One region of the Frankia sp. CgMI4 genome, then DNA from elsewhere that is predicted to be linked to it. Evidence: predicted binding sites of a transcription regulator. Region 1 holds the regulator's gene; the other holds the start of a gene.
The links. Region 1 encodes LexA, which represses DNA repair genes until DNA is damaged. Its sites were predicted from a motif close to CGAACNNNNGTTCG; they were not measured.
Positions count from the first base shown of each region.

Region 2: a site for LexA is predicted at 2,056-2,069, ahead of Manayef4_RS21450 (SAV_6107 family HEPN domain-containing protein). Genes of this name have one in related genera too.

Region 1 covers NZ_MAQZ01000047.1:25,238-28,938, reverse strand. Annotated here, with positions in the region: gene nrdR (transcriptional regulator NrdR) at 9-554, opposite strand; gene Manayef4_RS05310 (LysM peptidoglycan-binding domain-containing protein) at 884-1,282, opposite strand; gene lexA (transcriptional repressor LexA) at 1,587-2,357, shown strand; gene hflX (GTPase HflX) at 2,423-3,701, opposite strand, start outside.
Region 2 covers NZ_MAQZ01000125.1:149,167-152,374, forward strand. Annotated here, with positions in the region: gene Manayef4_RS21435 (DUF3040 domain-containing protein) at 1-94, opposite strand, end outside; gene Manayef4_RS21440 (methyltransferase domain-containing protein) at 262-1,074, opposite strand; gene Manayef4_RS25230 (hypothetical protein) at 1,073-1,312, shown strand; gene Manayef4_RS21450 (SAV_6107 family HEPN domain-containing protein) at 1,389-1,889, opposite strand; gene Manayef4_RS21455 (hypothetical protein) at 2,105-2,842, opposite strand; gene Manayef4_RS21460 (BTAD domain-containing putative transcriptional regulator) at 3,186-3,208, shown strand, end outside.

The sequences.
Region 1 (3,701 bases):
TCCCGGCCCTACCTGCTATGCACCTGCTGGGTGCCGATCACCGGCGAGACATCGACGGCGCCACGCGGGACCGGTCGTGCTGGTCCATCCCGCGTGGTGGGAGGTCCGGCGGCCTCGGAGCGCAACGCGYCGATCGCGGACTCGAAGTCAGTCAACGACTCGAAGGCCAGGTACACCGAGGCGAAGCGGAGATAAGCCACCTCGTCGAGCTCACGGAGCGGACCGAGGATCGCCCGGCCGATCGCCTCCGCGGGCACCTCCGCCGACCCCGACGAGCGGACGGCGTCCTCTACCCGCTGCGCCAGAAGCGKGAGATCATCATCCCGCACCGGCCGGCCCTGGCAGGCCTTGCGGACACCGGCGATGACCTTGGCCCGGCTGAACGGCTCGGCCGCCCCACTGCGCTTGCGAACCTGAAGGGACGCCTCCTCCATCGTAGTGAACCGGCGACCGCAGGACAGGCAGGACCGCCTGCGGCGGATCGCCGAACCCTCCTCGGCCTCCCGACTGTCAACGACGCGACTGTCCGGATGCCGGCAGAACGGGCACCGCACGCGCTACGCCTCCTTCGCCCGCGCCGGAGCCGACCGCCCCGGACCGGGGATGAGGGACACCGTTGAGGACCCGGCATCCACGCCGGACAGACCACCTTGTGGATGGACCGCCAGCTCCCCGCGGAAGACCTGTGGAACAACCTGTGGATGACTTACACCCCGGTAAGCACCAGATGTTGTGTCCAAGGTAGCGCACGGCCCCAGAGATGAGGACAGCACCCCCGTATGGTCCGTGTGGTCCGCATCGCACGTGGCACCGCACGTGGACGAAAGACGACGGTGCGCGAGAACCCTGCGCCGAGACACTCGTGGACCCGGGAAGCCGGGCGTCAGGGAAGGAGTAACGACTGGCCCGGGGCGATCAGTGGTGACCGCAGGTGGTTCAGCCGCATCAGCCGGTCCACCATGACCCGGGTGTCGGCGCTCTCGTCGAGCGCCACTGCCACCTCCCACAGCGTCTCCCCCGGCATGACCAGATGGTGCCGCGGCGCCTCCGCGGTATCCGGCCCGGCAATCGACACCCCAGGCATGATCATGATTGCTACCGCCACGACGACCGCCACGACGATCGATACCACCACCACCCGACCCCGCCGGGTCAGCCGGAGCGGCGGGGGTGCGGGCGGGCGACCCGGCGGGGGTGCGGGCGGGCGACCCGGCGGCCGATGACCCACCCGGTCCCTGGCCATCGACAGGTCGACGACCCGCGCCCTGTGTGCGGATCCCACGGCACCCTCCCGTTCCGACGACACCGAACACCGAAGATCGAACCTTCGTTCGATCGAACGCGTGGTCGATTGTCGCATCGGGAACCGGAAACCGCCAGGGACACGCTCGAACAGACGTTTGAGATTCTGCGACCCGCCGGTTACCGTCGAGTCGGTCGGGTGTGAACCGGGCGGTTTCCCCCGGTCACGGACGGCGGCGAGTCGGTGGGTGACCGCTTCCGGAGCGGGACGGTCCGCCGTGCGGTCGCCGGCCGGCCGGTGGCCGCACGGCGGAAGAAAAACGCGACGAGGAGAGCGGTAAGCGATGACTAGCCAAGGCAGGGGTACGCGCCGGGGCGGAACCCGCGGCAACGTGCGAGCCTTTCCCGAAGGCCCCACGGACGCGGGCCTGACCCCCCGGCAGCGCAGGGTGCTGGAGGTCATCCGGGCCGCGGTGGAGCGGCGCGGATATCCGCCCAGCGTGCGGGAGATCGGTGAGGCGGTCGGCCTCACCAGCACCAGTAGTGTGGCTCACCAGCTCAAGGTGCTCGAGGAGAAGGGCTACCTGCGGCYGGACCCGAACCGCCCGAGAGCGATGGAGGTGCTGACCGTCGAGCACCCCCGGCAACGCGCGGATGTGGGCGCGGGCGCGACGACGGTGGCGGGCACGATTCCCATCGTCGGTGAGGCGGCGCCGGGCACCACCGAAGGAAGCAAGTCGGACGCGGCCTACGTGCCGGTGCTGGGCCGGATCGCCGCCGGTGGCCCGATCCTGGCCGAGCAGGCGGTCGAGGACGTCTTCCCGCTACCCAGGGAGATCGTCGGCGAGGGCACTCTGTTCCTGCTCCGGGTCGTCGGCGACTCGATGATCAACGCGGCGATCTGCGACGGTGACTGGGTGGTCGTCCGCCAGCAGCCGGTCGCGGACAACGGGGAGATCGTCGCCGCAATGATCGACGGGGAGGCGACGGTCAAGCGTCTGCGGGTTCGGGACGGCAAGATCTGGCTACATCCGGAGAACTCGGCCTTCGCCGACATCCCCGGTGAGGATGCGACCATCCTCGGCCGGATCGTGGCTGTGCTCCGCAGGGTTTGATGTGGATCGGCCGGCCGCCCGGCGGGCGGCCGGCCGGGTTGCCTCGCGTCTGATCGCTCCTGGGCTCAGGCCCGGTAGGCGTGCAGCTCCGCCGCGAGTCCCGAGGAAACCCGGGCGGACAGCCGGGTACCGGTCTCGGTGTGCTCCATCGTGAGCACCTCGCCGTTCGCGTGCACCCGGGAGACCAAGTCGCCCCGGGTGTAGGGCACGAGRACGCGCATCTCCACGTCGGGATGCGGCACCCGGGCACAGAGCGCGTCGACCAGCGCGGCCAGCCCCTCGCRCGTGCGTGCCGAGACGAACACGGCGTCCGGGGCGAGCTGGCGCAACCCCGCGACGACCGTCGGCTCCACGGCGTCCACCTTGTTGACGACGATCAGCTCGGGAACGCCGCCCGCGTCGATGTCGTTGAGAACCTCGCGCACGGCGGAGATCTGCGCGGCCGGCTCCGGCGATGATCCGTCCACAACGTGCAGGATGAGATCGGCATCGGCGACCTCTTCCAGCGTCGAGCGGAACGCCTCGACGATCTGATGCGGCAGATGCCGGACGAATCCGACGGTGTCGGTCAGGGTGAAGGCCCGGCCGTCCGGCAGGGTCGCCCGCCGCACGGTCGGATCAAGGGTGGCGAACAGRGCGTCCTCGACCAGGACACCCGCGCCGGTCAGCCGGTTGAGCAGCGACGACTTACCGGCGTTGGTGTAACCGGCGATCGCCACGCTGGGGACCTCACCCCGCCGCCGGGCGGAACGCTTGGTCTCCCGCACGGTCGTCATCGCGGCGAGCTCGCGGCGCAACCGCGCCATCCTGGCCCGCAGCCGCCGACGATCGGTCTCGATCTTCGTCTCACCGGGACCACGGGTACCGATGGGCGCCCGGCCGCCGCCACTGGCCGCGGCCCGCGACATCGACTCACCCCACCCACGCAGCCGGGGCAGCATGTACTGCAACTGCGCGAGCTCGACCTGGGCCTTGCCCTCGCGAGAGGTCGCGTGCTGGGCGAAGATGTCCAGGATGAGGGCCGTCCGGTCGATGACCTTTACTTTGACGACCTCCTCCAGCTGCCGCAGCTGACCCGGGGTGAGCTCGCCATCGCAGACCACCGTGTCCGCGCCGGTCGCCGCGACGACCTCGGCGAGCTCGCGGGCCTTGCCCGAACCGACGTAAGTCGCGGCATCCGGCCGGTCGCGACGCTGCACGAGCGCGTCGAGCACCACCGAACCGGCGGTCGTGGCGAGCGCCGCGAGCTCCGCCATGGAGCTCTCGGCCGACCGCGGGGAACCCGACGTCCATACGCCGATGAGGACGACACGCTCCAGCCGCAGCTGCCGGTACTCGACCTCG
Region 2 (3,208 bases), on a different contig from region 1:
TCGAACGCACGGTACTGGCAAACTTTGGATCGTCCTGTACGAGAGCGCGCTCGATCTGCTCCAGCAGGCGCTGCTCGTTCTCCGAGAGCGGCATCGACGCTCCTCCCACGACCTGTAGGCCCGGCGGACGGAACCTGATAACCAAGGATAGGCATGTGCGGGCGGGTGCGGTAGGCAACCTGTCATGCTGGTTGGAACCGAGCGATTCCCGTCACCTGGTCCGTGCCCGAACTGGGGTCTTTCATACCGGGAAATCCACGGTCACGGGAACCCGGCGGCGCCGGCTTCGCGAGCGGTACCAGCGGCACGACGGCGGGCAAGCACGTGCAGCTGTGCCGCGAGGTCACGGAACGGCTCCAGGGCGGCCGCGGCCAGTTCCAGGCGCAGCAGCCGCTGCGCGGTGAAGGGATCGGAGTCGACCCGCGCCCCGGGGACCAGGTCGGCGAACACGCGCACCCCGTGGACGTCGACGACGTCCGCGCCCGCCGCGTTCACCAGCGCGACGATCTCGGCGGTGGTGAACCCGGCGGGCGTCCGGGGCGCCCCGGCGCCCTGGCCGGTCAGCACGGCCTGCGCCTGCTCGAAGCGACCCGCCAGGGCGCGGGCGAGCACCGTGGCAGCCCGGCCCGCGACGACGAGGCTGAGAACGCCTCCCGGGCGCAGCACCCGCAGGGCCCCCGCCAGCGCGGCCTCGGGATCGTCAACGACGTCGAGGACGGAGTGGCACAGCAACAAATCGGCGGTCTCGGCTCCGACGATGCCGGTCAGGTCGGCCAGATCGCCCTGCTCGGCCGTGACCCGGTCGGCGACGCCCCGTTCGTCGGCGCGACGGCGCAACGCTGCCAGGGCGTCCGGCGACGGGTCCACGACGATCACCAGGTAGCCCTCGACCGCCAGGGGTACGGCGAAGCCACCACTCCCACCGCCCGCGTCAACGATGATCGGCGGGATGGCTGTGGCCGTCGGGGCCACCGACCAGGCCGGAACCCCCGCTGCCGATCCGGGCAGGACCGTCCGCAGGCCGTGCCAGATCGCGGCCTGCCGCAGATCCGCGCCGGTGACATGGCTGGTCATGCGCGTCGCGCCTCCTCACGCCGGCATCGTCGGCGCCGCCGTCAGCCCGCTCGCCCACGCCGGAGGACCAGGCGCGTCACCGACCCACGGTGAGGCCTATGGCGACCCCGACGACCAGCCCGCCAGCCGACAGCCCTACGACCCGCAGTACCCAGATGTTGCGACGCGCAACGGCGGACGGCACGGCCCGATGCGCGCCGCGGTGCCGATGCTCAGAACCGGTGAGGACCATCGATGATCTCCTGCTCCGCCAACCACTACCCCTCGGAAGGTAACCGATAGTGACCGATGCTCACCGTAAACGCAACCGCTCGTCACCCACCCGGGGCGCCGCCGGGCCGACCACGGTCAGCCTGCCCTCGGCCCGGCGACATGACCATCGTGACCTCCCCAGGCCCGACCGGACCGGTGCCGGCGATCATCGGTTGGGACGGGAGGCCCAGTACGCCCTCGACAACCCCGACGAACAGATCGACCTGACGGATCAGATCATCGGCCTCCCGCCTGGTCACTACCTTCAGCCCGGCCTCGGCCGCCGATCGCCGGGCGGCCCCCGCCGCGAAGAACTCCGCCCACTCCGCGAGCTCGGGGGCCACCCGGACAAGCAGGCACCAGGCACTCACGGGCCGACCGCGACGACCGGGACGGGGCCGGGCCCGGTCCGCCAGGACAGCGGCCGCCGCCCGCAGCGCCGCGAGGTGGGCGAGGGCGTAGCGCTCCCCGGCCGTCTGGGCGCACTCGGCCTCACCGAGACCGCGCCGGGCGGCGACCAACAGATCGTCGCGGGAGCGGCGAGGCAACCCCGCCGCCGGCACCAGGGTCCGTCCAACCGGCCCGGTGGATCCACCGTGCGGCCCGGTGGATCCACCGGGGCCGCCAAACGCACCCTTACCGCGGGCCGCTCCTCCCGCCGGGTCCGAGCCACTGTCCGAGCCACTGATCGGCCGACTGGTCACGGTGGTCACAACACCTCCCGAGTCTCGAACATAGGTTCGATCACGAAGTAGTGAACCCTCGCCAGCGCCGCCCGTCAAGCATCGAGGTATCGAACACGCGATCGAGCAGATCCGGCGACCTCGGACTCGACCACCCGAAGAAACCAGCCGAGGACGAGCAGGGCCACCACGTCGGGAACCCATCCCAGCCGCGGGTCCGCGACTTTCCCCCGACAGACATGTCCCGAATCCGCACCTGTCGTCCGGGCCACCCGGGTGACCCTCGGGTCGAGCGCATCCGGATCGGCCACGACAAGCGCCGTTCCGTCCAGCGCAAACCGGATGATGTTCACATCACGGTGACCCACGAGCCCGCTGGCGAACTCGCCGCGGGTCGGCCTGAGCCAACGCAGCGTGGCACCGTCCGACAGGCGCACCCAGCCCCCGTGGCGGCCTGGCTCGAAGGCGGCCAGGGGCACCCGTCCCATGGGTTCGACCAGACGGATCCCGAAACCGTCGAGGTCGGTCTCCAGCACGAACGGCCGGCCGGCCGCCATCAGCTCGACCCGGCCCCGCGACCACCAGTCGGCCAGCACCGCGCCCTCGTCGGTCTCGACGTGCACGTGCCGGACCGAGGCGTGCCGGGATACCGACTCGATCCGGAAGATCAGCTCGTGCGGCAGTCCGCCGGCCCGCCGCGGGAGAAGGTCCGCCCCGGCCGTCGTCCGCGGTGTCCGGGTCCGGGTCACCGCCGGGGYCACCGCCGGGGTCACCGCCGGGCCCGCCGCCGACGCGGGCCGCCTCGCCAGGCTCCTGGGCACCGTGATCGCCATGTTCCCAACCCCCTCCGCCTCGCCGGCCGTCTCCCGGCCGTCTGCCGCCTCGATTTCGTGGACTCAGTGCACCTCCAAGCGATCAACACCCACTGCACGCACAATCACCAGAACCATWGAGAATGTGTTGATCGGAACACCTGGATTCCGCGATCGGGTCACACGACACCCCACGGAGTCGGACCCCCACCCGCGTCGCACCGGACACCGGACACCGGGCGCCGGAGCAGGCCTGACGCGGAAACGACAGGGGGCCGTTCCAGATCGGTAGTTGCCGCCATGTCCCCTCCCGGCGCACGCTGCGGTAATACAGACATCACCGGGGGTCGTACGAGAGGACCAGATGCCTGACCGCGACAGCCTGCA